3 regions of the Bradyrhizobium ferriligni genome follow, and region 1 is predicted to be linked to each of the others. Evidence: predicted binding sites of a transcription regulator. Region 1 holds the regulator's gene; each other region holds the start of a gene.
The links. The regulator LexA, encoded in region 1, represses DNA repair genes until DNA is damaged. The targets are predictions, from matches to a motif close to TGTTCNNNNTGTGTTCNG.
Positions count from the first base shown of each region.

Region 2: a site for LexA is predicted at 1,814-1,831, ahead of AC1VNY_RS35575 (ATP-dependent Clp protease adaptor ClpS). Genes of this name have one in related genera too.
Region 3: a site for LexA is predicted at 8,482-8,499, ahead of AC1VNY_RS17715 (single-stranded DNA-binding protein). Genes of this name have one in related genera too.

Region 1 covers NZ_JBXEJO010000048.1:34,625-47,754, reverse strand. The annotation lists gene AC1VNY_RS26640 (glutamine--tRNA ligase/YqeY domain fusion protein) at 1-607, shown strand, start outside; gene AC1VNY_RS26635 (YybH family protein) at 643-1,029, shown strand; gene glnA (type I glutamate--ammonia ligase) at 1,026-2,456, opposite strand; gene AC1VNY_RS26625 (hypothetical protein) at 2,571-2,753, opposite strand; gene AC1VNY_RS26620 (SPW repeat protein) at 3,003-3,365, shown strand; gene AC1VNY_RS26615 (MFS transporter) at 3,705-5,033, opposite strand; gene AC1VNY_RS26610 (ComEC/Rec2 family competence protein) at 5,468-7,753, shown strand; gene AC1VNY_RS26605 (hypothetical protein) at 7,750-7,977, opposite strand; gene AC1VNY_RS26600 (hypothetical protein) at 8,123-8,551, opposite strand; gene lexA (transcriptional repressor LexA) at 8,809-9,513, opposite strand; gene AC1VNY_RS26590 (molybdopterin molybdotransferase MoeA) at 9,756-10,967, opposite strand; gene AC1VNY_RS26585 (HAD family hydrolase) at 10,994-11,620, opposite strand; gene AC1VNY_RS26580 (hypothetical protein) at 12,061-12,216, opposite strand; gene AC1VNY_RS26575 (serine hydroxymethyltransferase) at 12,314-13,130, opposite strand, start outside.
Region 2 covers NZ_JBXEJO010000083.1:195-4,559, reverse strand. The annotation lists gene AC1VNY_RS35575 (ATP-dependent Clp protease adaptor ClpS) at 55-1,785, opposite strand; gene AC1VNY_RS35570 (mechanosensitive ion channel family protein) at 2,100-4,365, shown strand, end outside.
Region 3 covers NZ_JBXEJO010000027.1:32,400-45,529, reverse strand. The annotation lists gene AC1VNY_RS17760 (PRC-barrel domain-containing protein) at 207-539, shown strand; gene AC1VNY_RS17755 (VOC family protein) at 658-1,026, shown strand; gene AC1VNY_RS17750 (hypothetical protein) at 1,370-1,861, shown strand; gene AC1VNY_RS17745 (hypothetical protein) at 1,858-2,457, shown strand; gene AC1VNY_RS17740 (hypothetical protein) at 2,457-3,215, shown strand; gene uvrA (excinuclease ABC subunit UvrA) at 3,219-6,206, opposite strand; gene AC1VNY_RS17730 (outer membrane protein) at 6,558-7,217, opposite strand; gene AC1VNY_RS17725 (hypothetical protein) at 7,144-7,482, shown strand; gene AC1VNY_RS17720 (outer membrane protein) at 7,476-8,222, opposite strand; gene AC1VNY_RS17715 (single-stranded DNA-binding protein) at 8,670-9,161, shown strand; gene AC1VNY_RS17710 (DUF2306 domain-containing protein) at 9,420-9,818, shown strand; gene gyrA (DNA gyrase subunit A) at 10,032-12,758, shown strand; gene AC1VNY_RS17700 (phosphotransferase family protein) at 12,866-13,130, opposite strand, start outside.

The DNA.
Region 1 (13,130 bases):
TTATCCGGAAGGGCAGGTCGAGGAGATCGAGGCGATCAACCATCCCGACAATCCGGAAGCCGGCACCCGCAAGATCGCGTTCGGCCGCGAGCTCTATATCGAGCGCGACGACTTCATGGAGAATCCGCCGAAGAAGTTCTACCGCCTCTCGCCCGGCAATGAGGTGCGGCTGCGCTATGCCTACTTCATCAAGTGCACGGGCGTGGTGAAGAACGACGCCGGCGAGATCGTCGAACTCCGCGCCACCTACGATCCCTTAACCAAGGGCGGCAACGCGCCCGACGGCCGCAAGGTCAAGGCGACGATGCACTGGTTGCCGGCGGCGCAGTCGAAGCCGGCGGAGATTCGCATCTACAACCAGCTGTTCGCCAATCCGAGCCCGAACGCGGCCGATTTCGCCGCCGACCTCAATCCGCAGTCGCTCGAAGTCCTGAAGGATGCGCGCGTCGAGCCGGCGATCGCCGCGAGCAATTCGTCCGACCCGATGCAGTTCGAGCGGCAGGGCTATTTCGTGCGCGATGCGGATTCGACGCCGGACCGGCTGGTGTTCAACCGCACCATCGGCCTGCGCGACACCTTCGCCAAGGAAGTCGGCGGCAAGGGCTAGCGCAGTTCCGCGCGGACAAGCAGACGGGGGGATCGATGCCTGATGAATCCGACGAGATCGCCTCCGCCATCATCGCCAGATGGTCGGCGGGTTTCAGCAGGCTCGATGCGAATGCGTTAAGCGCGCTCTATTCGAAGAGCGCGTTCTTCTTCGGCTCGAACCCGACGCTGTATCGTGGCCGCGACGGCGTCAAAGCCTATTTTGACGGTCTGCCGCGCTGGCGCGCGCCGCGCGTTCAGTTCAGCGATGTCAGGGCAGAACGGGTCAATGCCGAACTCGTCAACATGGCGGGCATCGCGTCATTCTTCCTTGACGGCGATGCGCCCTCGCTCGCCGTCAAGATCACCTGGGTGATCGCGCGCGAGGACGGCGACTGGAAGATCGTCTGCCACCACGTCTCGTCGCAGACGCCATTGATCTAGATGTCGTAGTACAAATGGAACTCGTAGGGATGAGGTCGCAATCTGATGGGATCGACCTCCTTCTTCCGCTTGTAGTCGAGCCATGTTTCGATCACGTCGGCGGTGAAGACATCGTTGCGCAGCAGGAATGCGTGATCGCGTTCGAGCGCGTCCAGCGCCTGATCCAGCGACCCCGGCGTCGACTTCACCTCCTTCGCCTCGGCGGGCGGCAGGTCGTAGAGGTTCTTGTCGATCGGGCTGCCCGGGTCGATCTTGTTGCGAATTCCGTCGAGGCCGGCCATCAGCATCGCGGCGAAAGCCAGATAGGGATTGCAGGAGGGATCCGGCGAACGAAATTCGACACGCTTGGCCTTCGGGTTCGGCGAATACATCGGAATGCGGCAGCAGGCTGAACGGTTGCGCTGGGAATAGACCAGGTTGATCGGAGCCTCATAGCCCGGCACCAGACGCCGATAGGAGTTCGTGGTCGGGGCGCAAAGCCCGCACAATGCCCAAGCATGGGTCAACAGGCCGCCGATATAGTGGCGGGCGAGCTGGCTCAGTTCGGCATAGTCGCCCCTGTCGTAGAACAGATTGGTCTCGCCCTTCCACAACGACTGATGAACGTGCATTCCGGAAGCGTTGTCCTCGAACAGCGGTTTCGGCATGAACGTTGCGGTCATGCCGTTCTGGCGGGCGGTGTTCTTCACCACGTATTTGTAGATCATCAGATTGTCCGCCATGCGCGTGAGCGTGGTGAAGCGCATGTCGATTTCGTTCTGCCCACCGGTCGCGACTTCATGGTGATGGGCTTCGATCTGGATGCCCAGCTGTTCCATGGTCAACACCATTTCGGTACGGAGCGCCTGCATGCTGTCCGTCGGGGGCACTGGAAAGTATCCCTCTTTCGGGCGTGGCTTGTGTCCCAGGTTGGGCGCTTCGTTTGTGCCCGTGTTCCAGCTGCCTTCACCGGAATCGATGTCGTGGAAAGCGTAGTTGATGCCCTGTCCGTAGCGCACGCTGTCGAACACGAAGAACTCGGCCTCTGGACCGAAGTAGCTGGTATCGGCGTGGCCCGTGGCCTTCAGGTGGGTTTCAGCTTTTTGGGCGATGTAGCGGGCATCGCGGCTATAGGATTGACCGGTCACGGGGTCGCGGATGTTGCAGATCAATACCAGGGTGGATGAAGGGGAATATGGGTCGAGGAAAGCCGTGGTCGGGTCCGGGACGACCAGCATGTCGCTTTCCTGGATTTCCTGAAAGCCGCGGATCGATGAGCCGTCGAATCCAATCCCTTCGCTGAGGGCGTCTGCGCTCGCCGCGCTCGGCGGGACGGAAAAATGTTGCCATACCCCCGGCAGGTCGGTGAAGCGCAGATCGATCATCTGCACTTTCTCGTCCTTGATTGCCCTCACGAGATCTTCGGCTGTTGCGCATGTCGGTAACATGGCTTCACTCCTGTTATTGGAGAGCCGCGTCGTTGAGATTGTGCTGCCGTTCAGCCGCTGCGAGGCGGCTTGAGGCAGATCCTGCTCCACGTTCTGCGCTGCGAGCTGGCAGCCTCAGCTTTGGTGCGGACCGCGCATCAGCTTCATGGCGTCTTCGATATGCCGCCAGGTTCTGGCCAGCTCGGCTTCGCCTTTTGCTTCAAGCTCGATGGCGTTTTGGGCAGCTTCCGCAATGGCCTTGGCGCCATGTGCCTCGAGCAACTGCCGCGCATAGTTGTGGATTTCGATTTCTCGCATGGCGTCATACTCCTCTCGTCCTCAGCGCAACCGCAAATACCGGTCGGGCCGCGAACCGCAGACGTTGACACCTGGTCAAGCGCCCGCAGTGTGCATCTTGCTGCGGCGCGATTGCAAGAGCGCTTTCCGGGCGGCCGGACGGCAGCATGGTCGTCGGCTCGCGGATCGGCAGCGGCAACACATCGCAGGTCGGACTGATGCTTTTTTGACCGCGCCGCACCATGTCTTCGGAAGAAGGAGGTGAGGATCATGCGCATTCAACACTGGCAGGATGCTGCCAGCCTGTTGGTTGGCGTCTGGCTGGTTGCATCGCCGTTTGCACTGGGCTTCTCCGGGGCAGCTCTCTGGATCTCCATCGCGCTCGGATTGGGCGTCGTGCTGTTCGCCCTCGAGGCATTCATCATTCCGTCCTATCTGGAGGAATGGGGCGAGATGCTGATGGGGTTGGCTCTGGTGGTGGCACCCTGGACGTTCAGCTACCAGCCGGGATCGGTCACGACGAGCAGCGTGCTCGCGGGCATCGTGGTGATCGTACTCGCTTGCTGGGAGCTGACGATGGATCGTGATTTCGCCACCTGGTGGCACGATCGCTGGCATCACCGAGCTGGCTGAGAGGCGGCTGATTGAGACGTTGGCCTGACCGCCAACCCAAGGCGGCCGGGGAGGTTGGAACTGCGTAGTGCCGGATCCCCTCCGTGTCGCTTCGGCGTAACGCGGATGCAGGTTCTACAGAGACATCACGCCAGAGACGGCGAATACCGGACGATCCAGAAGCATCGTCCCGCACGCGCTGGACGGCGGCCACGGCTCCTGCTGCAGCGGTAGAGCGTTTTCGAGCGGAGTGGATGCCGGTTCGCGTAAAGAAAGCGCGTCAAAGCAAGATTCTGGAGCCCCGTTCCGATCCCATCGGACGGGGCTCTAGTCTAGTCGCCCGTCAGCAAGGTGACTCCGTCACGATGCGGCTTTCGCCTCGATCTGCTCCCAGATTCTGGTCTTGCGTGTCTCGGGCATGATGAAAACCGCGATCACGAAGCACACCGCGGGAACGACGATCGGGTAGATCAGCGCGTAGCCGATGCTGCCGGTCGCTGCGAAGGCGGCTGATGTGATGAAGGGTACCAATCCGCCGCCCCAACCATTGCCGATATGATACGGCACCGAGACCGATGTGTACCTGATCCTGGCCGGGAAAAACTCCGCCAGAAACGCGCCGACCGGCCCGTACACCATCCCGACGTAGCAGACGAGGATGAAGATGATGAAGACGGCGACCGGATAGTTGATGTGTCCCGGCTGCGTGACCATGCCGAGCCACAGATACAGCGGATAGTAGGTGATCGCCGCAAGCAGCATGCCTCCGAGGATCACGGATTTGCGGCCGATCTGATCCGACAGCCAACCAAAGAAGATCAGGCTCGGCGTTGCGATCAACAGTGCGGTTCCCACGATGTAGGCCGAGGTCACCGCATCGACCTTGGAGACCTGCTGCAGGAAGTACAGTGCCCAGAATTGACCACTGTACCAGACCACGCCCTGTCCAATCAGGACGACGATCGCGATCATGATGTACTTGATGTTGGAGCTGAGGAATGCTTCCCGCCAGGGATTCCTGGTCATCTGTCCGCGTGCCTTGATCTCCTGGAAAATCGGCGTCTCCTGGAGCTGGAGGCGGATGTAGATGGCGATGGCCACCAGCAGGAACGAGACCAGGAACGGTACGCGCCACGCCCATGCGTCAAAGGCCTGATTGCCGGCCCAGGTTCGGGTCAGAACGATTACGGCCAGCGACACCACGATCCCGAGCGTCGGCGAGGTTTGTAGCCAGCCTGTGTAGTAGCCGCGGTGGTCATCCGGAACATGCTCGGCGACATAGGTGATGGCGCCGCCATATTCGCCGCCCAGGCAGAGACCCTGGATCATCCGCAAGCCGAACAGAACGAATGCGGCCGTCAGGCCGATCGATTCATAGGTTGGGATGAGTCCGATCGCGCCCGTTCCCAGGCCCATTCCGCTCAAGGTAACAAGGAATGTATATTTGCGGCCGACCCGATCGCCCATCCATCCGAACAGGAAGGCCCCCAGCGGGCGGATCAGGAATCCCGCAGTGAACAGCGCGATCGTGCTCAGCAGGGCTGCGACGGGGTGGGATTGCTCAAAGAACTTGACCGACAGAACCGCGGCCAGGCTGCCAAAAATATAAAAGTCGTACCATTCAATGATGTTTCCCACTGATGCAGCAACAATCACGCGACGAAAATCACTCGGTACTTGAATTGCCATGTGCTGCTCCTCTCAAATGCAAACGCTACGCCTCGCGTTTTTTCAGCGATCTGTCCGCTCGCGGAGTGCGCATGGTGCACGGCGTTACAGGCGAGATTTTGCGAGTTCGTCCGCAACGCCTGATCTCAGGGGAGTTGTGGCCACCTGAGAGGAGCTCCAGCGGCCTTCAAGTGCCGCGAGCCGTCACTGCCTCATCCCTGTCTCTTTGGGAGTGGAGGCATCAGGACAGTCTAATCCCAACGGGATCGGTATCTTATGAGACTTTCGGCTCGATCGATTTGACGCAGGCGGCAGCTGTGGTCAGGCGCGAGGTCGGCAAGGCGCTGGACGATCCAGCTACCCGGGGCGCTGCCGGTCCGTATTCTGCATCCGTTCCGCTAGTCGGGTGACGGGGCCATCCGCTAGCCTGCCGCCCGGCAGGGATCGCAAGCGGAATGGCGGAGCAGGGCACGACGCCGGGCGGCAAACGCGGCTACGCGGGGACATGGCCGCCGCGCGCGGCTGCGCCGGTCGGCGGCTTTCTCCCGGCGCGCGTCGGCATCTGGAAGCCTTTCGTCGAGACATTGCGGCAATGGGCGCGCGCGGAAGCGGGGGCGGGCCGGTTGTTGCCGTGGGTGCCGGTGGCGTTCGGCACCGGCATCGCCTTCTATTTCGCGGCCGAGCACGAGCCGGTGCTGTCGGTCGCGGCCACCGTCGCAATCCTGCTCTGCCTGCTGGCGCTGCTGCTGCGGCGGCGCAGCGTGTTTCCCGTCATCGCGATGCTGGCCGCGGTGGCCGCGGGCTTTGCGACGGCGACCTGGAAGACGGCGCGCGTTGCTCACACGGTGCTGGCGCGGCCGATGTTCTCGGTGGCGCTGACCGGCTTCGTCGAGACGCGCGACATCCGCGAGAAGACCGATCGTTTCGTGCTGCGCGTGGTTTCGATGGAGAGCCCGCGCGACATGACGAAGCTCGATCGGGTCCGGCTCTCGGTCAAGAAGGGCACCGCGCCCGATGTCGGCAGCTTCGTCGAGTTGAAGGCGCGGCTGTTGCCGCCGCTCGGGCCGCAGCGCCCGGGCTCCTACGATTTCGGACGAGACCTGTATTTCCAGGGCATCGGCGCCTCCGGCTTCGTGATGGGCGCGGTCAGGACCAGGGAGCCGCCTGCGACCGGCGGCTTTGCGCTGCGCTACGCCGCCTTCATGCAAGGCCTGCGCGACGCCATCGACGCGCGTATTCGCACCACGCTCGACGGCGACCAGCGCGCGATCGCAACCGCGCTGCTCACCGGCCGGCGCGACGCGATCTCGACGCCGGTCAACGATGCGATGTTCATCTCGGGGCTCGGCCATGTGCTGTCGATCTCCGGCTACCACATGGCCGTGGTCGCCGGCGTCGTGTTCTTCGCGGTGCGCGCGCTGCTCGCGCTGTTTCCGGCGCTGACGGCAGGGCATCCGATCAAGAAATGGGCCGCGGTGGCCGCGCTGCTCGCCGCGGCGTTCTATCTGTTGCTGTCGGGCGCGGAGGTCGCGACGCAACGGTCGTTCTTCATGACCGCCGTGGTGCTGCTCGCCGTGATCGTCGACCGCCGCGCGATCACCTTCCGTACGCTGGCGGTGGCAGCGCTGATCGTGCTCGCGATCGCGCCGGAGGCGCTGGTGCATCCCAGCTTCCAGATGTCGTTTGCCGCGACGCTCGGGCTGGTGGCGCTGGTGCAGATCGGGCTGCCGAACCTATTCGCGTCGCCCGACCATTCGGCGACCGCTCGGGTTGCACTGTGGGGCGGGCGTGAGCTCACGATGCTGATGCTGGCCTCGCTGGTGGCAGGGCTTGCGACGACGCCCTACGCCGCGTTCCATTTCCACCGCGTGACGCCCTACGGGCTGCTCGCCAACCTCGCGGCGATGCCTGTCGTGTCGGCGGTCGTGATGCCGGCCGGCCTGCTGGGGCTCCTCGCCATGCCGTTCGGCTTCGACGGCGTGTTCTGGGCGATCATGGGTCTTGGCATCGACTGGATGATTTTGGTGACGCAATGGGTCGCCGCACTCCCGGGCGCGGTCGGCCGCATGGCCGCGTTCGGCATCGGGCCGCTGGTCGCAGCGAGTGCCGGCATCATCCTGCTCGGGCTGCTGCGCACGCCGCTACGCTGGTCTGGCGCCGTGCTGCTCGTGATGGCGTCGGTCTGGGCGCTCAGGGTGCCGCAGCCGGACGTGTTGATCTCCGGCGACGGCCGCAACGTCGCGGTGCGTGGCGGTGATGGGCGGCTGCATTTGATGCACAGCGCCAAGGATGCGTTCCTGGTCAGGGAGTGGTTGGCGGCGGACGCCGACGCGCGGACCGCCACCGATGCGTCGCTCGGCGAGGGCGTGTCCTGTGATGCCGGCGGCTGCGTGACCCAGGGACCTAGCGGCGCCTTCGTCACGCTCGCAACCCGGCCGGAGGCGCTGGCGGACGACTGCGAGCGCGCAGGCCTGATCGTCACGGCGCGGCCGGCGCCGCAGGGCTGCGCGGCCTCGGTGATCGATGCCGAGCGGCTGCGCCGTCACGGCGCGCTGGTGCTGCGACGGATCAGGGACGGCTACGCCGTCGATGCGGTGAAGCCTGGCGGGATCGACCGGCCGTGGTCGCCCGCGGTTCCGGGCGACGGCGAGAGCGAGACGACGCTGCGTGCGCCGGCCGCCGCGCCGCGGCCCGCCGTGGACGCGACGCCGGCCGAGACCGATCTGCAGGGCGATGATTAGCGGTGGTCCGGTGAGGGGCCGCTCGGCAGCTCGAACAGGCCGAGATGGTATTCGTCGGAATCGGGGCCGGCGTCGGGCTTCTTGACGAGGGTGAAGGAAGCCTCGGGAAATTGCTCCCAGACTTTCAGGTCGTCGGCCGTCACCGTCAGCCAACCGAACCGGAACATGTAGCGGCCCGGTTCCGTGACGCGTCCAGCCTTTTGCCATGTGACCTTATCGACCACCGCGCACGTCCTCCGTGCCCGATGATGCGCCAAGGCGCCGGCCGACGCAAACCTCCTCCTGCGCCCCGGAAGCGGGAGTCCGGGGTCGCCCGAAATTGCTTAGGTCATCCGCCGCCGAACAGCTCATTCCGCGGCGACGATGCGCTCAACCCAAAAACAGCGTTGCGAATGCGGAGGGCCGACGCTCCACAACCTTTGGCTTCTGCTCGACCGGCGGATGCAGCGCCGGCAATTGCAGCACGCTGACGCGCTGTCCCTCGACCAGCTGGGTCACCAGGACATGGCTGCCGTCGGGGAATTCGACCGCGTCATGATGCCGATCAGGCACGTCGGGCTCGACTTCGTTGAACACGCCGACGCGATAGTTCAGCGTCTTGGTCCAGATCCAGCGGCTGTCGTAGCGAACGTTCTCGGCGAAAGCGAGCTCGGTGCCCGGCAGCATGCAGACCGCGACAGTGGGATCGTTCTCCGAAGCAAAGCCGCGGGTCGACGTGCCGCGGAACGTCGTCGTGATCAGCGTCTCTCCGACAATGGCGGGGCGCGATGCCACGGCGTGCAGACTATAGTCACACATCGGATGGCTCCTCATTTCGAGGTAGCGACCCGTGCCTCTCCTTGAGGCATTAGGGCCTCTACCAGAGTGGACGATAGCGAACGAGCTTCTGCTCGTTTCTGGGCGATTGTACGACTGGTCCGAGACCGCCTCCGATCACAAACACGCGACGCTGCGCGAGAGGTATCGGAGCGCATCGGGCAGGCCGTACGCTACACTATCATGCAAGGAACGATCCGACGTGTTGCTCGTTCCCGGCCGCCGCAAGTATTTGCAATTCAGTATTTGCGATAAAGGCCGATCAGCTTGCCCTGGATGCGGACCCGGTTCGGCGGCAGGATGCGCACTTCATAGGCGGTGTTGGCCGGCTCGAGCGCGATCGATGCGCCGCGGCGGCGGAAGCGCTTCAGGGTGGCTTCCTCCTCGTCGATCAGCGCCACCACGATGTCGCCGGTGTTGGCGACGTCGTTGCGCTGGATCAGCGCCATGTCGCCGTCGAGGATGCCGGCATCGACCATCGAGTCGCCGCGCACCTCGAGCGCATAGTGCTCGCCGGCGCCGAGCATGTCGGGCGGCACGCTGATGGTGTGGCTGCGGGTCTGCAGCGCCTCGATCGGCGTACCGGCGGCGATCCGGCCCATCACGGGGACCGCGACCGGACGGTTGCCGTCGTCCTCGGCGATCGGCGGCGTGCTGGCGCGCCGGCCGAGGGTGCCTTCGATGACGCTGGGCGTGAAGCCGCGGCGGCCGTTGCCGCCGCCGGCCGAGAGTTCGGGCAGCTTGATGACCTCGATGGCGCGGGCGCGGTTCGGCAGGCGGCGGATGAAGCCGCGCTCCTCCAGCGCAGTGATCAGGCGGTGGATACCGGACTTCGAGCGCAGGTCGAGCGCATCCTTCATCTCGTCGAAGGAGGGCGGTACGCCGGCCTCTTTCAGACGTTCATTGATGAAACGCAGAAGTTCGTACTGTTTGCGCGTGAGCATCTCGAGTATTCCCCCGGTTGGTAGCGTCGTTCGATTCCGAGACTCTTCTGGTGGGGCCTGCATGCGGGCCTGACCTCAGGAGCATGTGCTCGTTGCACCTGCTTCCACGCGGCTTCCCGATTGTAGACACCAGTACTCGAAACAAATCATGAACGGACACTATATGTTCGATATGTGTTCCGCAACCACTTAATTTCCGGTGAACGGATCAGGCAACGCACAATCGGCGGGGCGCGAAAACCTTATTCGGGCAGTGTCAGGATCTCGCATTCGCTGCCTTTGACGGCCGCAGCCGCGAACGGCGGACGCACGAGAAGTGCCCGTGCCGCAGCAAGATTCCCGAGCAGCGACGAGTCCTGCTGCGTCACTGGCGTTGCGACCAACGTGCCGTCCTCGCGCGCTTCGAGCCGTGCACGCAGATAGTCCTCGCGCTGGTCGTTGGCGGCGAGGTCGCGGCCGAGCAGGGCGCTCGTGCGGCGATGATGAATCACTTTCCGGCCGCTCAGCGCCCGAATCAACGGCACCAGGAACAGGAAGGCGCAGACGTAGGACGACACCGGATTGCCGGGCAGGCCGATCACCCGCATCGCCCCTAACCGGCCATGCATCATCGGCTTGCCGGGCCGCATCGCAATCCGCCAGAACGTCATGTCGACGCCCTCGGCTTCCAGCGACCGCTTGACGAGATCGTGGTCGCCGACCGAGGCGCCGCCTGTCGTGATCAGGACATCGGCGCCGGCCTCGCGCGCCCGGCGGATGCCGGCCGTGGTCGCCTCCACCGTGTCGGCGGCAACGCCGAGGTCGACGGTCTCGGCGCCCTCGGCGCGCGCCAGCGCCCGCAGCGCGTAGCCGTTGGAATAGACGATCTGGCCGGGGCCGGGCTGCGAGCCCGGCATCACCAGCTCGTCGCCGGTCGCGAGCACCGCGACCTTCGGGCGGCGGCGCACCGCAAGTTCCGGATAGTTCATGGCGGCCGCCAGCGACAGCGCGCGGTCGGACAGGCGGCTGCCGCCGCTGAGCAGCACCTCGCCCGCACGGAAGTCGACCCCGGCCGGGCGGATGTGCCGCCCGACGCTGGCGGCCTCCGTGATCGTGATGTGGTCGCCGTCGACCGCGGTGTCTTCCTGGATGATCACCGCGTCGGCGCCATTGGGGATCACGCCGCCGGTGAAGATCCGCACCGCCTCGCCGGCGCCGACCGTCCGCTCGAACGGCCGGCCGGCGGCGACTTCGCCGATCACCTTGAGCCGGGCCTTTAGATCAGCCGCATCGGCGGCGCGCACCGCATAGCCGTCCATCGCCGACATCGGCTGCGGCGGCTGGGTGCGCAGCGCCGCGAGGTCGTGCGCAAGGGTGCGGTGGTAGGCGGCATCGAGCGCGACCATCTCCTCCGGCAGCGGTTCGGCGCCGGCGAGGACGGCGGACAGGGCATCGGCAACCGGCATCAGGGCCACGCTCAGAGCTCCTCAATTCCCAATGTTCAAATACCAAGTGCGGTCAAAGCCCTTGCCACGTCATCCGTCGATGTCACGTGGATAGCATGAAGGCCGCGCGCCCGCGCACCTTCGATATTGGCGGCCAGGTCGTCGAAAAACAGGATCCGCGACGCCGGCACGCCGATGGCTTTTACCACATGATCGTAGGCCTCGGCGTCGGGTTTGCGGAAGCCGATGCTAGAGGACAGGAAGACGTTGCGGAAATGGCTGAGCAGCTCGGCATGGGTGACCGAGAAATGCGCGACATGGGCCGGATTGGTGTTGGAGAAGGCGTAGAGCGGCATCCGCTCGGCGGCCGCCGCGAGCAGCGGCGCGATGCCCGGCATCTCGCCGGTGAAGATCGCATTCCAGCCCTCGAGAAACTGGGCGTCCGTGATGTCGATGCCGAGGGTCCGGCGCAGGCTTTCGAAGAACGCCGCGTCGTCGATCCGGCCGATCTCGTGATGCTTGAAACTGTCGTCGACGACAAAGCGGGTGGCGAGCTCGGCGGGCGCACAGCCGGCGTGCTGCGCCCAGTGCGCGATCACCTTGTCAAAGTTGATGTCGAGCACGACGCGGCCGATATCGAACAGCAGCGCGTCGACGGAGTTGGGAGAGAATTGCGAGGTCATTGCATGAAACCGTGTACGAGAATTGCTGGCAGGCGGCAATGTCCTCGATTTCGGTGACGGGTGTGTGGATTGCACGTGGCGTTGCATTCATTGCGAGACCGCTCCCGCGCGCACCACCGTCGTCCCGGCGAAGGCCGGGACCCATAACCACCGCATTTGATCAGGAACGGGATCGTGGCCCCAGCGTCGCGCAACAATTGAAATTTGGGATAATGGGTCCCGGCCTTCGCCGGGACGACGGCGGGTGTTGTCGCTTGTGCGTCAAACATCCGCATTCTCGCGACATGATCTGTCCGAGCCTTGCTCTTTTCACCCTATATTTTTGCTGCGGGGCTTGGCTTGCCGCGTCGGGCAACTCAGTGGCACGCGCGCGCGAGTTTTCGGCGCACCAAGCGGCTTGTTGATGCGCCCGGCGGCTTGGTGCCCGCCGGGCGTAGCTCTCACAGCCTGGACAGCGCCAAGCCGAGGTAACCGATCAGCGCACCGGTGCTGAGAATGATGACGACGAGCGCCTGTTCCGAGCGTGCTTGCAAGGTTTTCCGGGTCACGGCGTTGGACGCTCCGTCTTCGAGATCATGCGGTCCAACGAACAGCATCGATTTCCGTTCCGGTCCTTCCCGGGGAACCTTCACGACGTGCCCATGCAGGCCGCACGCCCGGCCGGGTGACGCGACGGAACAGGAATGCGGCCGCCTATGAGGGCGGCGCGATCCCCGGAACGGGGAAAGCGCGGCACATCTCGACGCTGTTCGACCTCAGTCGCTTGACGACGGCTGCATCTCCCTTCGATCGGAGCGACACCGCAATGAGTTCGGCGATGAGGCGCATTTCGGGTTCGCCCATGCCACGCGTGGTCGCCGCCGGCGTCCCGAGGCGAATGCCGCTCGGCCTGAGCGGCGGACGTGGATCGTCGGGAATGATCTGCTTGTTTGCGGTGATCCCGACGGCGTCGAGGATGTTCTCGGCCGCGCCGCCGTCCAGGCCGACGCTGGCCACCGTATCCACGACCATCATGTGATTGTCGGTTCCGCCAGTGATCAACGTCATGCCGCGTTCCATCAACGCTTCGGCCAGGACCTTCGCGTTGCGCATGACCAGTCCTGAATAGGCCTGAAAATCGGACGTCGATGCCTTCTTCAGCGTGACCGCGGTTCCGGCCACAACGTTCATGTGCGGACCGCCCTGCAATCCCGGGAACACCGACGAGTCGATCTTGCCGGCGAACTCCCGGCGACAAAGAACGATGCCGCCACGCGGCCCGCGAAGCGTCTTGTGCGATGTCGTCGTCATCACGTCGAAACCCTCATCGAGCGGATTGCGCAAGGCGTTGCCGGCGATCAGGCCGCCGTAATGGCTGACGTCGGCCATGGTCAGTGCACCCACCTCGTCGGCGATGCTCTTGAAGGACGCATAATCCAGATCGCGCGGATAGGAGCTGTAGCCGCACAGCACCAGCTTCGGACGGACGTGCCGGGCCATGGCGCGGAGCTCATCGAAATCGATGGCGCCG
Region 2 (4,365 bases), on a different contig from region 1:
CATTTTTGAGATAGAGAGAAGCAGCAAATCGGCCGGGAAGCGCAGCCATTCTGATCACCCCGCACTCATCCCCTGCGCGCCGCCGAGCAGCTTCACGTTGAGCCGGCCGCCGTCGAACAGCATCTCGTTCAGCGCTCCGTCGATGTCGTCAGCGGTGACATCCTGGCCTCCCCCGCGGGCGATGCTGGCCTGCGCGATGCGGCGCATCAGTTCCTTGATGAAGGCGGCGCTGACGCCGGCGGTGCGCTGCACCGCTTCGTCGATGATCGGCTGCTCCAGCGGCAGGCCTTTGCCGTACAGCCGGATCAGCTTGCCGCGTCCGGTCTCGTCGGGCAGCGGCACCTCGATGGCCTGGTCGATGCGGCCGGGCCGGCCGGCCAGCGCGCCTTCCAGCTCTTCCGGCCGATTGGTGGTCAGCACGAACAGGATGTCGCAATCCTCCTTCAGGCCGTCCATCTCGTTAAGCAGCTTGTTGAGCAGCGATTCCTCGCACGGTCCGCCCATGTCCTCGCGGTCGCGCGCGATCAGATCGACGTCCTCGATCACGACCATGGTCGGCTGCAGCAGCCGGGCAAGACTCATATAGGCGCCGAGCAGGCCGACTTGCTCGGCGGTGATGATCAGCGTTGTGTGGTTTGGCAGGTTGGTCGCGAGATAGCGGATGGTGTGGGTCTTGCCGGTGCCGGGCGGGCCATACAGCAGGATGCCCTTGCGGGTCGACTGGCCGAGCCCGCGCAGCAGATCGCGGCTCTCGACAAAACCGAGCACGTTGCGGTCGAGCAGCCGCAGCGTCCGGTCCGGCAGGATCACGTCATCGCGGGCGACCGTCGGCAGGCGATGCACGGTCAAGCCACGCGAACGTCCGCGATAGTTGGCGCCATCCTCCAGCGACAGGATCTTGCCGCGATAGGATCGCGCTGCATGCACGGCGGCCTCCAGCTCGGAGAAGGTGCGTTGCACGAAAGCATTGCCGGTCGCCCCGGCGGGCAACGCAAGCTCGATTCGTAGCGACGGCTCGTGATTATATTCGCGATGGAACGTCAGCAGCACGGCGTAGCGCAGTTCGCCGGTTCGGCACAGCCATAGTCCATTGGCAAGGCATTTTACCGGCTCGGCCTCGCCGATATCGACGTCGCGATATTGCGGCGGCGCGATCGCCGGTGCATTGCGGCCGGCCTTCATCAGCGCCGCGAAGTCGAGCGTCTCGTAGCGATATTCCTCATGGATGCCGAAGAAATGGATTGGATCGGTGAGCAGCTTGTCGATCGCGACCTGAACGTCGGCGCGCATGTGGCCCGGAAACTGTCGCGCCCGCGTCACGATCAGGTTGCGCGGAACGCCGGCGAAATGCCAGTCGAGCGCAACGTAAGCGGACCGAAACGTCTCGCCCGACAATTCTTCCGAGCTGCGGCGTGCGGCGAGCAGGCAGTCGCTGCACAGCGACGCAGTCGTACCGGGGATCAGAATCTCCGTCACGGCCCTCGGGGCTTCGCAGAGATCGCAGGGGCGGCTGGCGTCGGCGGATTCGGTAGTGATCATCAACGGCTGGCCGTTCGAGCGGATCAGCCACTTCGCCGAGTTGAAGATTGCCCGCGCGACCGGTCCCGGATAGGGGCCGCACGGAATGGCGCCCTTGGCCTCGATCAAGGCAGCGGATGCGATGGCTTCCTGCTCGGATTTCCCGAACACCGTGCGCAACAAATCCTGCACGAATTCCAGCGGGGTCTCGTCGTCGTCGTGAATGAAGAGCCGCACCGGACCGTCGTCGCTAAACACGTCGTGCATGAGACCCCCGAAACGCAATTGGGAACAAAAGAACAAAGTAAGAACATCACGGCGGCTCCTGCGCGTCAAGCGAAAGATTCTGCCGTCTCATCCCTGACGTGTAGTGAGCCGATCGGCCGGGAACGCGCAGTGGAAGTGTAAACGCGGCTCAACGCCTGTGACGATTGTGTTGCGGCAAATGCCAAGAGATGGCCGTCACAGCGGCAAACTTCCGACACACCATCGGGGCGAAAAGGAGTATCCGACATGGCGCGAGCGCGAGAGCAGATTCCTCCCAAGGGTTTGCGGTCGCGCAGTTATTTTATGAGGCCCTCGTGTCGCACAAACTTCGCCTTGCGCTGCTTCTCGTCTTCACTTTGTTCGTCTCTCCCGCGTTCGCGCAGCCGGCCGCCAAGCCGGCGCCGCCGCAACCCGTTACCAGCGACGCGCTGACGCCCGAGCAGGCCAAGCGCGCGCTCGACACGCTGCAGGACGACAAGAAGCGCGGCGAGATCATCAACACGCTGCGCGCCATCGCCAATGCCTCGCCGCAGGCGGCGGCGCAGCCGGCGCCCGAGCAGCCGCAGTCATCGATCCCGCTCACCGCCGACAGCCTCGGTGCGCAGCTGTTGCTGATGGTGTCCGAGCAGGTCGGCGAGATGTCGCGCGAGGTCGCCGACGTCGCGCGCACGCTGACGCATTTCCCGGCGTTCTATTACTGGTTCGTGCGCACCGCCAATGATCCGGTCGCCTATGGCCTCTTGATCGATATCGCCTGGAAGCTGGCGCTGGTGTTCGGCTGCGCGCTGGCCGCCGAATGGGTGGTGTTCCGCCTGATCAAGCGGCCGGTCGCGTTCCTGGAAGCGCGGCTGCCGCAGACCGCGCGCATGCCGGTGCAGACGCTCGCCAGCGTCGATCCGCCGTCGTCGGTTGCCGACGTGACGCCGGCGCCCGAGTTGCAGCGGCGCCGGCTCAGCCTGGCGCGGGCCTGGCAGTCGCTGGTCCGGCTGCCCTTCGTGCTCGGCCGCCTTTTGCTCGAATTGCTGCCGGTCGTCGTGTTCGGCGGCATCGCCACCGCGCTGCTCGGCACCGAGATCGGCGATCAATCGACCACGCGGCTCGTGATCCTTGCCGTCGTCAACGCCTATGTGTTCTCGCGCGTCTTGATCTGCGCGGTGCGCGCGCTGGCAGGGCCGTTCGGCCTGTTCCGCGTCCGTGCCGAGACCGCGGCCTATATCGAGATCTGGGCCCGGCGGATCGTTGCCGTCGGCGTCTCCGGCATCGCCTTTGCCAATGTCGCGCTGCTGCTCGGGCTGCATCGCGCCGGCTATGCCGCGCTGATCCGGCTCGTGATGCTGGTGGTGCATCTCTTTGTCGTCGTCATCATCCTGCAGTGCCGCCGCCAGGTCGCCGACGTCATCCGCGCGCCGGCCGATCGCACCGGGCTTGCGGCGCGGACGCGCAACCGGCTCGCGGCACTCTGGCATGTGCTGGCGATCGCGCTCGACCTTGCGCTGTGGGCGGTGTGGGCGCTCAACATCCGCAACGGCTATTCGCTGCTGCTGCAATATTTCGTCGGCACCATCGCGGTGCTGCTGGTTACCCGCCTCGTCACCATGGTGGTGCTGAGCCTGATCGATCGCGGCTTCCGCATCAGCCCGGAGCTGATCCAGCGCTTCCCGGGGCTCGAGACCCGCGCCAACCGCTATCTGCCGCTGCTGCGCAAGGTGGTCACGGCGGTGATCGCCTTCATTGGCTTCGTCGCGCTGCTCGAGGTCTGGGGCGTCGACGCCATCGTCTGGTTCTATGGCGGCCAGATCGGAAGCCGCCTGATCTCGGCGCTGGTGACGATCGGGATCGCCGCGCTGGCCGCGGCCGTGATCTGGGAAGTCGCCAATGCGCTGATGGATCGGCAGATCGACACCCTGTCGCGCGACGGGCATTACGCCCGCGCCGCGCGCCTGCGCACCTTCCAGCCGATGCTGCGAACCGCGCTGTTCTGCATGATCGTCGCGGTGGTCGGGCTCACGGCGCTCAGCGAGATCGGCGTCAATGTGGCGCCGCTGCTCGCCGGCGCCGGCATCGTCGGCATCGCGATCGGCTTCGGCTCGCAGAAGCTGGTGCAGGACCTCATCACGGGGCTGTTCCTCTTGATCGAGAACACCGTGCAGGTCGGCGACAACGTCACGGTGTCGGGGCTCTCGGGCGTGGTCGAGAACGTCTCGATCCGCACCATGCGGCTGCGCGCCGGCGACGGCTCGGTGCACGTGGTGCCGTTCAGCGCGGTGACGACGATCACCAACTCCAGCCGCGGCGCCGGCAATGCCGCGGTCAGCGTCAACGTGTCCTACAAGGAGGACACCGACCGCGCCGGCGAGGTGCTGAAGGACATCGTCGCCCAAATGCGCCAGGAGACGGCGTATCGCGCATTCATTCGAGGCGACCTCGAATTGTGGGGCGTCGACAAGGTCGACGGCTCGGTCGTGACCATCGTCGGCCAGATCCGCTGCACCGATAGCGGACGCTGGGCGGTGCAACGCGAGTTCAACCGCCGCATGAAACGGCGCTTCCAGGAGGAGGGCATCGAGATCGCCTCGATGG
Region 3 (13,130 bases), on a different contig from region 1:
CGAAGCTATCATCTAGCAGCTGCGTTTGCGGCCAGATCGATTGCTTCGAGGAGCCCTTCATCGGCGGACGTTCGTGGGACCCGTTGACTCGGAATGACGAAGTCTGCCCAACGCGCCTGCGACCTGTCGCCGAGCTGCGACCCATTGGCTCACCAGCGCGGCAGGCATATATTATCAGGCAAACACCAGGAAACAGGGAGGATGCCATGCATCATACCTTGGTGCCCAGCGATCGGGTCGAGCACGTCTGCGTGTTCGGCCGCGACGGCGCAAAGCTCGGTTCGATCGAGCGGCTGATGCTCGACAAAGTGAGCGGCACGGTGGCCTACGCCATCATCAAGACCGGCGGCGTGCTGAGCACCCACCACCATTACCCGGTGAAGTGGACCGCGTTGAAATTCGATCCCGTGCGCCAGGCCTTCGAGGTCGAGGTGACGCTGGACGATCTGCGCGCCGGGCCGTCCGAGTTCGACGGCGACGAATTCGACTGGGGCGACCGCTCGCAATCGTATACGCACCCGAATTATTGGGCGGTGTAGTGCGCAGTTGAGGCCTGCCGTAGCCCGCATGAGCGGAGCGACATGCGGGAGCGGTCAAATTGTTCGGCTGATAGACCCCGCATATCGCTCCGCTCATGCGGGCTACTAAGTCAGGCACATGCCCCAATTCAAGCCCGCCGGCTGGCCTTCCGTCATACCGAGAATTGTCACGCGCGACCTCAGCAGCTTGACCGGATTCCTGAGAGACGTATTCGGTGCGGAAGGCGACGTCAGGTCCGGCGCGCCAACGGAAATTCGCATCGGAGATTCGATCATCCTGATCAGCGATGGCGGAGGCGTCCGCGAGGCCATGCCGGCCTTTCTCTATGTGTATGTTGAGAACGCGGACGAGACCTATCGGCGGGCGATCGCGGCAGGCGCTGAAGTGATCGAATGCCCTGCGGACGCGCCTTATTGTGACAAGCGGGCGATGGTTCGGGATGGCTGGGGAAACGTCTGGCAGATAGCGACTTACCGCGGGAGGTGAGAAGAGCTAGTTGTAGGCCGCATGAGCGAAGGACATGCGGGAGCCGGCAGCGCATGCGGCCGACAAAGTCCCGCACGTCGCTTCGCTCATCCGGGCTACTCGCCGCCCAATGTATCGAGGGGGTAATACCACCTCGGTTGCAAATGACGCGCCATACAGCCTAATCGCTTGCGCTACTGGGTCTCGAGGCAATATCCGTTACTACAGTACAAAAACTATGCGTGCGAAAAAATGACGCATTATCAGCCATATATCCACAGTGTCGCCAACGCGCATCCTACTTAATTGACGGTATTCGTGCGTTTATGATATGTTCCGATCGTTTTCTTGGGAGGTTTTTGGAATGGCCGACGCGGTTGATTATGAAGTCCAGTTGACGGCAATGCGAACCGTAATGGAAGCGCTTGGCCCTTTGGACAAGGCGGCAAGAGAATCCGTTCTTTCTTGGGTTGCTGTTCAATTTGGCATCAAGCAGATCGGGTCACAAACGGCTCCGGCAGAACTCAAGGTCGCCGAGCCTCGCCGTGGCAGCAATGGCACCCGTGAGGGCACCGTTAGCGTGGTTGCGCAAAAGATGGGCGCTCAATCGGCTCGGGAGCTTCTTCTTGCGGCGGCTTTTCACCTCAGCAGCCATCAAGGCAAAGACAGCTTTACAAGGGACGAGCTGATTGCTTGCGCTAAAGATGCTCGAAATTGGAAGTCCAATTACTCGAGCCAAAATTCGGTGAATATCAAGCGAATGTCCGATGCAGGTGTGCTGTTTGAAAAGGCTAAGAATGTCTTCAGCCTTTCGGACGACGCTCTCGCTGATGTTGAAGTGAAGCTTGCGCAATGAAAGAGGACAACATCCAGAATTCAACAGTGATGGTTGAAGTCGAAAGAACGATGTCCGCCATTGAGAATGTGGTGCGTATTCTCGGCCCATTGCCATCCGACGAAAGGCAGCGAGTTATCCAAGGCGCGCTGGTTATCCTGCGGGAAACGATTGTGCGGGGAGGCGGAAGCCTTCAGCAAAGCGAAGCTGAGGGTACTGGAGGCCAATCCAGTGCTATTTCATCGCGCGCAAATGTCTGGATGAGACAGAATGGTCTGACCGAAGATCAACTTTTGCATGTGTTTGACATAACGAATGGTGTCGTGTCGGTGATCGCTTCCGAAATTTACGGCAAGAACAACTCCGAGAAGACGATAAAGACTTATATTTTGGCAGGCGTTGCTAGCTTTCTGTCCTCGGGCGAACCGGTCTTCGATGACAGAACCGCGCGTGATCTATGCGAGAGCCTAGGCTATTACGACAGCACTAATCATTCGAAATATATGAAGGACAAGAGTAATTATTTCGTGGGAGACAAGGAGAGGGGTTGGAAGCTCACGGCGCCTGGCTTGAAGCATGCAGCATCCATCGTGAAGGAGCTGGTTGGAGAGCGGTAATGTTGACTGACGAAGCGTTGCTACTGGCAGTGCACGAGCTAGCTCGCATAGGACAACGAGCGCCGGTCCTACTGATACTATCTCAGATTGATCAACCCGCGCCTACCGTGAAAGTTCGAGAAAAGGGCGTGCAGATCGGCTTCCGTAAGATTAGTAAGTGGAATGTGACCGATATTCTGAAAGCGGCAGCAAGAGATGGGCAAGTTGCTCAGCTTGCCAGCGGCTGGAAGCTACTCGGCCCCGGCTATAGGATTTTTGAAGCTCAGTACAGGCCGGAGGCCGCGATAATCCAAGAAACGCGACATTCTCTAAGGGCGCACTTGGTCAAGATTTCCGATGATCAGCGCAAAGCTTTTGTGGAAGAGGCGATTAGATCATTCGATGTGAAGGCGTATCGGTCGGCCATTGTTCTTTCATGGGTCGGCGCAGCGCACATCATTCAAGATCACATTGTTTCAAATCATCGAACCGCATTCAACTCAGCTGGTTTGGCGAGAGTCGCAAAAGCAGTCTCAAACGGGAACAAATACAACTTTACGCCCGTGAAAAGTGTCAGGGACTTCGGTGTAATCGGCGAAGCGGACATGCTTCAACTTTGCCAGGACGCGGGAGTACTCCACAAAGCTGAAAAGCAAGTCCTCCAGGAGAGGCTAGATCTTCGAAATCAGTGCGGTCATCCGAACCCGATTGTCATCGCGGAGCACACGGTGGCGCACCACATCGAATTGCTCATGTTGAATGTCTATTCGAAATACTGACGACTACTCCGCCGCCTCGCTCGCTGAGCTCTTCCTCGGCTTGCTGTTCGCCTTCTTCAGCACCGGCGCCAGGAATTTGCCGGTGTAGCTGCGCGGTGCCTTGACGATGTCCTCGGGCGGGCCCCAGGCGACGATCTCGCCGCCGCCGTCGCCGCCTTCGGGGCCGAGATCGATCACCCAGTCGGCGGTCTTGATGACCTCGAGATTGTGCTCGATCACGACGACCGTGTTGCCCTGGGCGACCAGCTCGTGCAGCACCTCGAGCAGTTTTGCGACGTCATGAAAGTGCAGGCCGGTGGTCGGCTCGTCCAGGATGTAGAGCGTGCGGCCGGTGGCGCGCTTTGACAGCTCCTTCGCCAGCTTGACGCGCTGGGCTTCGCCGCCCGACAGCGTCGTCGCCTGCTGGCCGACATGGATATAGTCGAGGCCGACGCGGTGCAGGGTCTGGAAGGTTTCGCGCACGCGCGGCACCGCCTTGAAGAACTCGGCGGCTTCCTCGACGGTCATGTCGAGCACGTCGGCAATGCTCTTGCCCTTGAACAGCACCTCCAGCGTCTCGCGGTTGTAGCGCTTGCCCTTGCAGGTGTCGCAGGTGACGTAGACGTCGGGCAGGAAGTGCATCTCGATCTTGATGACGCCGTCGCCCTGGCAGGCCTCGCAGCGGCCGCCCTTGACGTTGAAGGAGAAGCGCCCGGGCTCGTAGCCGCGCGCCTTCGCTTCGGGCAGGCCGGCGAACCACTCGCGGATCGGCGTGAAGGCGCCGGTATAGGTCGCGGGGTTGGAGCGCGGCGTGCGGCCGATCGGCGACTGGTCGATGTCGATGATCTTGTCGATGTGCTCGAGGCCCTCGATGCGGTCGTGCGGCGCCGCGCCTTCGCTGGCGTTGTTGAGCTTGCGGGCGATGGCGCGGTACAGCGTGTCGATCAGCAGCGTCGACTTGCCGCCGCCGGACACGCCGGTCACGCAGGTGAACAGGCCGAGCGGGATCTCGGCGGAGACGTTCTTGAGGTTATTGCCGCGGGCGTTGACGACCTTGATGGTGCGCCGGTGGTTCGGCGGCCGCCGGTCGGGCACGGGGACCGAAAGCTCGCCGGTCAGATATTTGCCGGTCAGCGACTTCGGGTTGCGCATGATCTGGTCGGGCGTGCCCTCGGCGACGATGTGGCCGCCATGCATGCCGGCGCCGGGCCCGATATCGAGCACGTAATCGGCCAGCCGGATGGCGTCCTCGTCATGCTCGACCACGACCACGGTGTTGCCGAGGTCGCGCAGCCGCTTCAGGGTGTCGAGCAGCCGGGCATTGTCGCGCTGGTGCAGGCCGATCGACGGCTCGTCCAGCACGTAGAGCACGCCGGTGAGGCCGGAGCCGATCTGCGAGGCGAGGCGGATGCGCTGGCTCTCGCCGCCGGACAGCGTGCCGGAGGAGCGCGACAGCGTCAGGTAGTTCAGGCCGACGTCGAGCAGGAAGGTCAGGCGCTCGCGGATCTCTTTCAGGATCCGCGTCGCGATCTCGTTCTGCTGTGCGTTCAGCGCCTCCGGCACCGTCTCGAACCATTCGCCGGCGCGCTTGACCGAGAGCTCGGAGATCTCGCCGATGTGCTTGCCGCCGATCTTGACGCACAGCGCCTCGGGCTTCAGCCGGTGGCCGTTGCAGCCGGCGCAGGGCACGTCGGAGAAATACTTGCCGAGCTCCTCGCGCGCCCACTCGCTCTCGGTCTCGCGGTAGCGGCGGTTGATGTTGGTGATGACGCCCTCGAACGGCTTCTTGGTGTCGTAGGAGCGGACGCCGTCCTCATAGGAGAACTTGATCTCGTCGTCGCCGGAGCCGTGCAGCAGCGCGTTCTGGACCTTCTTGGTGAGGTCCTTCCACTTGGTGTCGAGCGTGAACTTGTAGTGCTTGCCGAGCGCGGTCAGGGTCTGGATGTAATAGGGCGAGGACGATTTCGCCCAGGGCGCGATCGCGCCCTTGCGCAAGGTCAGCTCCTTGTCGGGGATGACCAGATCCTCGTCGATATGCTGCTCGACGCCGAGGCCGCCGCAGGCCGGGCAGGCGCCATAGGGGTTGTTGAACGAGAACAGGCGCGGCTCGATCTCGGGGATCGTGAAGCCGGAGACCGGACAGGCGAATTTCTCCGAGAACAGGATGCGCTCGGGCCCGCTCTTGTCGTGAATCTTCGCGGTCTTCTTCTTGTCCTCTTTCTTGTCGTCCTGGGCGGCCGCCGCCGGCGCGTCGGCGTATTCGATCACGGCGAGGCCCTCGGCGAGCTTCAGCGCGGTCTCAAAGCTTTCCGCGAGGCGCTGGGCGAGGTCGGGACGCACCACAATGCGGTCGACCACGACGTCGATGTCGTGCGGGAATTTCTTGTCGAGCGCGGGCGCCTCGGACAGTTCGTAGAAGGTGCCGTCGATCTTGACGCGCTGAAAGCCCTTCTTGAGATACTCGGCGAGCTCCTTCTTGTACTCGCCCTTGCGGCCGCGCACGACCGGCGCCAGCAGGTAGAGGCGGGTGCCTTCCGGCAGCGCCAGCACGCGGTCGACCATCTGCGAGACGATCTGGCTCTCGATCGGCAGGCCGGTGGCCGGCGAATAGGGCACGCCGACGCGGGCCCACAGCAGGCGCATGTAGTCGTAGATCTCGGTGACGGTGCCGACGGTGGAGCGCGGGTTCTTCGACGTGGTCTTCTGCTCGATCGAGATCGCCGGCGACAGGCCGTCGATCTGGTCGACGTCCGGCTTCTGCATCATCTCGAGGAACTGGCGCGCATAGGCCGACAGCGATTCGACGTAGCGGCGCTGGCCCTCGGCATAGATGGTGTCGAACGCGAGCGACGACTTGCCGGAGCCGGACAGGCCGGTGAACACCACGAGCTTGTCGCGGGGAATCTCGACGTCGATGTTCTTCAGATTGTGTTCGCGCGCGCCACGGATCGTGATGGCGCGCGATGAGGAGCCGGCGTTCTGTTGGCGCTTCGCCTTGAGCACTTCATCCATAGCGACAGTTCCGGGCGCATGCTTGGGCGCCTTTTGGGCGCGCATCGCCGGTGATGCCGGGACCTTGCGCCGATGGGGTGTGAAGACTGGAACGTAGGAAGAACGGTCGACAATTTCCAGTGCTGAGTCGCGTCCATCAACGGATAGTTTGCCTGATGGCAGCAGCCGTCAGCAGCGCCGGTTCCGCGAGAGCCTTTTCCCGTTCCGACGGAATCGGAACGGGGGCTCCAGATTCCTGCTTTGACGCGCTTTCTTTACGCGAACCGGAATCCACTTCGCTCGAAACGCTCTTACGCAAAAAGGCCGGCGCGAGGCCGGCCTTTCGGTGCAATCTGATCGCAGATCGATCTCTTAGTACTTGGCGACGATCGGGCCGCCGAAGTGATAATTCACGCCGAACTGGGCGCTGTGCAGCTCGAGCGTGCCGGACGGCACGCCGAAATAGTTCTCGCTGTCGAGGCTGCGATACAGGTATTCGCCCTTGATCGACCACTGCGGGGCGATGAACGCCTCGACGCCGGCGCCGACGGTCCAGCCCGAGTGGAAGTTGCTCTGCGAGGCAGTCACGCCGAGCGCGGTGACGCTGACCTCGTTGTTGGCCCAGGCGTAGCCGCCGGTGCCGTAGAACAGCACCTTGTCGACGGCGAAGCCGAAGCGGCCGCGCACGGTGCCGAGCGAATCGATCTTGCTCCGGGCGGTGACGCCCAGCGTCGAGACCGATGCGTCGATGTCAGCGCCTGCAGCGTCGACCTCGAGGCCGTACACGATGTTGCCGGCCTGCCAGTTGTAGCCGATAGTGCCGCCGCCGAAGCCGCCTTCCATGCTCGGGGTGCCGGAGTTCTCGCTGGCGTAGCCGCCGAAGCCACCGACGTAGAAGCCGGTCCAGTTGTAGATCGCGGCCGGCGGCGGAGCCTTCACGTAGGGGGCGCGAGCCGCCATGTCGGCGGCCATCGCAGGTGCAAAAGCGCTCAGTGCAAACAAGCCGGCCGATGCCAGCAAAACATTCCTGATTTTCAAAGTCCGAGTCCCGTTTTTCTTGCCCATTTTCTTGTTGTCCCTTCAAACTTTTGAAGAGAGCGTCACAGCAGTGTCGCGTGACGTGCCGGTGCTTCTACAGAGAAATGCCGGAAGTTGTGTATCCGCGAAACCACAATGCACCGAAAACGGCCGCGGTGAGGTGCACGCGCACACGCAACGAAAAAGCCGGCGCATAAACAAAAAAGCCGGCGCGAGGCCGGCCTTTCGTCTGGATCAATCGGCTTCGCGCGATCAGTAGCGCGCAACGACCGGGCCACCCCACTTGTAGTTCACGCGGACGGTGACGAGGTCGACGTCCTGGCGATCACGGATGGTGCTGTTCAGCGTGCCGTTGGGGGCGATCAGGTTGTAGGTCTTGTCCTGCATGAACAGGTGATCGTATTCGATGCCAGCGGTCCAGTTCGGCGCGAAGCCGACTTCGATGCCGGCGCCGACGGTGCCGCCCCAGCGGGTATCGCTTGCGCTGCCGACCAGCACGCCGGTCGGGGTGAAGTAGGTGTTGAAGCGGTTGTCGGTCAACGCCGCGCCGCCCTTGGCGTAGAGCAGCACGTTGTTGACGGCGTAACCGATCTGGCCGGTGAACAGGCCGAACGCGTCGATCTTGGACTGGTTGGTGAACAGGCCCGGGAAGATCGCGCTGCCGTTGCTTCCCTTCAGGTCAGCCCAGTCGCCCTGCGCTTCAAGGCCGAACACCCAGGCGCCGGCCTGCCAGCGATAGCCGATCTGGCCACCGGCGACGCCGCCCGTTGCGTCATGGCAACCGTCCGAGGCGAGGAAGATGCCGGCCGGGAGCTGGTCCCAGCAATTGTGGCTCGAGCCCCAGCCGCCGTTGGCGCCGATGTAGAAACCGGTCCAGTCATAGATCGGGGTAACCACGGGCGGCGGCGCCTTGGTGTAGGGGCGCGCAGCGAGATCGGCGGCCGCGGCAGGCGCAGCAAACGCAATCAGAGCAACCGTACCGAGCAAAAACTTCTTCATTATCAGTCCCCCAATTCCCCGATCGGCTTCCAAACGGTCCCGAAGCACGATCCCAGACGCGAGCGCCCGCGCCATGGTTGGAGCTATACGCTGATTCAACCGGAAACGCAGTCTCCCAAATGCAACACTCCCGGGAGAAGTGGTGATGATGCAAGGCACTGATTTGTTTGTTGTTTTCCAAATCTCGCTGCCGGGCGTCGGCCGGTGCCGAGAGCGACTGCCGCTCGGTCGGCACTGGACGGCTTCTACGGCTGGTTGTGCGAACAAAACTGGAACAATTCCGGACGCGATGCTATATCTCGAATATCGTGGATAACCGGCGCGAGGGCAAAGGCGGCGAGCCGGCACCGGCGTATAGGGTCATCCACGACGCCTGCGACGTAAGTGGCGAAGGTTGAGAGTGGCGGCCGATGTCCGGACGCCCGGTTTTTGAGTGGAGATGATGCGATGGCAGGAAGCGTGAACAAGGTGATCCTGGTGGGAAATCTCGGCAAGGATCCGGAAATCCGGCGGACGCAGGACGGCCGTCCGATCGCAAACCTTTCCATCGCCACCTCGGAAACCTGGCGCGACAAGGGCACCGGCGAGCGCAAGGAAAAGACCGAGTGGCACCGCGTCGTGATCTTCAACGAGGGTCTCTGCAAGGTCGCCGAGCAGTATCTGAAGAAGGGCGCCAAGGTGTACATCGAGGGTCAGCTGCAGACCCGCAAATGGACCGACCAGAGCGGCGTCGAGAAGTACTCGACCGAAGTCGTGCTGCAGGGTTTCAACTCCAACCTCACCATGCTCGACGGGCGCGGCGGCGGAGGCAGCAGCTTCTCCGATGATGGCGGCAGCGATTTCGGCTCGGCCGGACCGGTCAGCTCGGCGCCGCGCCGCGCCGTCGCTGCGGGCGGCGGCAGCCGCAACAGCGACATGGACGACGACATCCCGTTCTGAGCAGCGATCGCGCTTCCACCGATGCCGTCAGGCGCCGTTCCGTGAAGATCATTTCCCGGAATGGTCGTTGCGATCCGGAGCGGCAATCTCTTCGTGTGGACTATGAGGATAACCCCGTAACCGTCTGCAAAAATGGTGGCGATCCGACGTGCGGGGATGCGGGTTCCCTGAACTTTGACACAGGCCGATGTAAATGGTATTTACATTTGCCTGCGGCATTTGATGTCTGGCCGCGAGCTTTACTCGAGGGCCGCCATCATGAGCCTCGCGCCATTGCTCGACGCAGCGCCTGCGATCCCGCTTCACGCCTTTGCCGCGATGGCCGCCTTCGTGCTCGGCTCCATCCAGCTCGCCGCCCCCAAGGGCACGCTGCCGCACCGGACCCTGGGCTGGCTCTGGGTGGTCCTGATATTGGTGGTCGCCGGAAGCTCGTTCTGGATCCATCAGATCCAGCTGGTCGGTCCCTGGAGCCCGATCCACCTGCTGTCGATCTTCTCGCTCGCCATGCTGGTGCTCGGCGTGACGGCGGCGCGGAGCCACGATGTCCGCCGCCACAGGTTCACGATGATCGGCATTTTCTTCGGCGCGCTGGTCATTGCCGGGCTGTTCACCTTCATGCCGGGGCGGATTATGCACGCGGTGATTTTCGGCCACTGAATGGGGGATCGACGGCGTTCTGAAGAGCCGGTTCCGTCGGGCCTTCGCCACCTAGCGATCGCAGTGGGAGCGGGCCCGTCGCAGGCCTGCAATGCGGCCGGTAAGTGCATGAAAAAACGAAGGGAAAAACGGCTTGCGGGAGCCGCGCAAGGGTGGTTATCAGGGCCCCGATGGGCTATATGATTCCCCAGTAGAACTGACCGGATTTCCCCTTTGTCCGATAACGACGACCACAAGCCCGGCGAGCCGCCGGGACCCTCAGATATTCGTCCCGTTTCCATTCTCGACGAGATGAAGAAGTCCTACCTCGATTACGCGATGAGCGTGATCGTGTCGCGTGCGCTGCCCGATGCGCGCGACGGGCTCAAGCCGGTGCACCGGCGCATCCTCTATTCGATGCATGAGCAGGGACATACGCCGGACAAGAAATACGTGAAATCCGCCCGCGTCGTCGGCGACGTGATCGGTAAATATCACCCGCATGGCGACCAGTCGATTTACGACGCGATGGTCCGCATGGCGCAGGATTTCTCGCTGCGCGTGCCGCTGATCGACGGCCAGGGCAATTTCGGTTCGGTCGACGGCGATCCGCCGGCGGCCTATCGATATACCGAAGCGCGGCTGACCAAGGCGGCGCTGGCCGTGCTGGCCGACATCGACATGGAGACCGTCGATTTCCAGCCGAACTACGACAACTCCGAGAAAGAGCCGTCGGTTCTGCCGGCCCGGTTCCCGAACCTTCTGGTTAATGGCGCCGGCGGCATCGCCGTCGGCATGGCGACCAACATCCCGCCGCACAATCTCGGCGAGGTGGTCGACGCCTGCGTGGCGCTGATCGACAATCCGGCGCTCACGATCGACGAGCTGATCGACATCATTCCCGGACCGGACTTCCCGACCGGCGGCGTGATCCTGGGCCGCCAGGGCATTCGCAGCGCCTACCACCTCGGCCGCGGCTCGATCGTGATGCGCGGCAAGGTGACCATCGACACGATCAGGAAAGATCGTGAAGCGATCATCATCACCGAGATTCCCTATCAGGTGAACAAGGCGACGATGGTCGAGCGTATCGCCGATCTCGTCAAAGAGAAGAAGATCGAGGGCATCGGGGACCTGCGCGACGAGTCCGATCGCGACGGCTATCGCGTCGTCATCGAGCTGAAGCGCGAAGCGGTGCCCGACGTGGTGCTGAACCAGCTCTACCGGTTCACGCCGCTGCAGACCAATTTCCCGGCCAACATGCTGGCGCTGGATTCCGGCCGTCCGCAGACCATGAATCTGAAGGACCTGCTCACCATCTTCGTCGCGTTCCGCGAGCAGGTGGTGACCCGGCGGACCAAGTTCCTGCTCGGCAAGGCGCGCGATCGCGCCCACATCCTGGTCGGCCTCGCGATCGCGGTCGCCAACATCGATGAGATCATCCGCGTCATCCGGACCTCGCCGGATCCGAACACCGCGCGCGAGTCGCTGATGTCGCGTGACTGGCCGGCGCGCGACGTCGAGGCGATGATCACGCTGATCGACGATCCCCGGCATCGCATCAACGAGGATGGCACGCTGCGACTGTCGATGGAGCAGGCCAGGGCCATCCTCGACCTTCGCCTGCAGCGGTTGACCGCGCTGGGCCGCGACGAGATTTCCGAAGAGCTCGACAAGCTGGCGGCCGAGATCGCCGACTATCTCGACATCCTGCGCTCGCGTGCCCGCGTGCAGGGCATCGTCAAGACCGAGCTGGCCGAGGTGAAGCAGCAGTTCGCCACCCCGCGCAAGACCGTGATCATCGAGCAGGAAGGCGAGGTCGAGGACGAGGACCTGATCCAGCGCGAGGACATGGTCGTCACCGTGTCACATGCGGGCTACGTCAAGCGCGTGCCGCTGTCGACCTACCGGGCGCAGCGCCGCGGCGGCAAGGGCCGCGCCGGCATGCAGACCCGCGACGAAGATTTCGTCTCGCGCCTGTTCGTGGCGTCCACGCACACGCCGGTGCTGTTCTTCTCGTCGCGCGGCCAGGTCTACAAGGAGAAGGTCTGGCGGCTGCCGATGGCAGCGCCGAATGCGCGCGGCAAGGCGCTGATCAATATCCTGCCGCTGGAGCAGGGAGAGCGTATCACCACGATCATGCCGCTGCCGGAGGATGAATCCTCCTGGGCCAATCTCGACGTGATGTTTGCGACGACCGGCGGCACCGTTCGCCGCAACAAGCTGTCCGACTTCGTCGACGTGCGCCGTTCCGGCATCATCGCCATGAAGCTTGGGGAAGGCGAGGCGATCGTCGACGTCCAGATCTGCACCGAGCGTGACGATGTGCTGCTGACCGCCGCCGGCGGCCAGTGCATCCGTTTCCCCGTCACCGATGTGCGCGTCTTCACCGGCCGCACCTCGATGGGCGTGCGCGGCATTGCGCTGGCCGAGGCCGACAAGCTGATCTCGCTGGCGATCCTGCGCCATGTCGAGACCACCTCGGACGAGCGCTCGGCGTACCTGAAGATGCGCCGCGCCGTAGCCGGCGAGGCCGCGGCCGAGGAGCCGGTCGAGGCCGAGGGCGAGGAGACCGCGAATGCGATCCAGCTGTCGCAGGAGCGCTATGCCGAACTGTCGGCGGCCGAACAGGTGGTGCTGACGGTCTCCGTCAACGGCTATGGCAAGCGGACCTCGTCCTACGAGTACCGCACCACCGGCCGCGGCGGAAAAGGCATCGTCGCGATGAGCGTCAACAACCGCAACGGCAACCTGGTGGCGTCGTTCCCGGTCGAGGACGCCGACCAGATCATGCTGGTCACCGACAAGGGCCAGCTGATTCGCTGCCCGGTCGCCGACATCCGCGTCGCCGGCCGCTCGACCCAGGGCGTGATCGTGTTCGACACCGCCGAGGACGAGCACGTGGTCTCGGTCGAGCACATTCCGGAAGAGGAAAACGGCGAGAACGGCAACGGCGGCTAGCGCCGTCGTTTCGATTTGATTTCCTGTAGCCCCGGATGAAGCGAAGCGAAATCCGGGGCTGTTGACGCGGCGTCGGTCGTCCCGGATTGCGCTTCGCTCCATCCGGGCTACGCCAGGGTATTCGCGGCGCGTTCCAACTCCGTGGTGATCTTCGGAAGCGCATCCGCGTTGCCGATCTGCGCGAACCAGCACCAGAGCTCGAGCGTGCAGGCCAGCCGGTAGAGCGCGATCGTGGCCTCCCAGTCCGGCCGCTCGCTTGTGCCGTGGCCCGCGAGCAATCCGTCGCGCTTCGGCGCATCCTTCGGCGTGAAGTAATAGAGCGCCTTGGCGACGTCCATCAGCGGATCGCCGGCGGTGGCATTCTCGAAATCG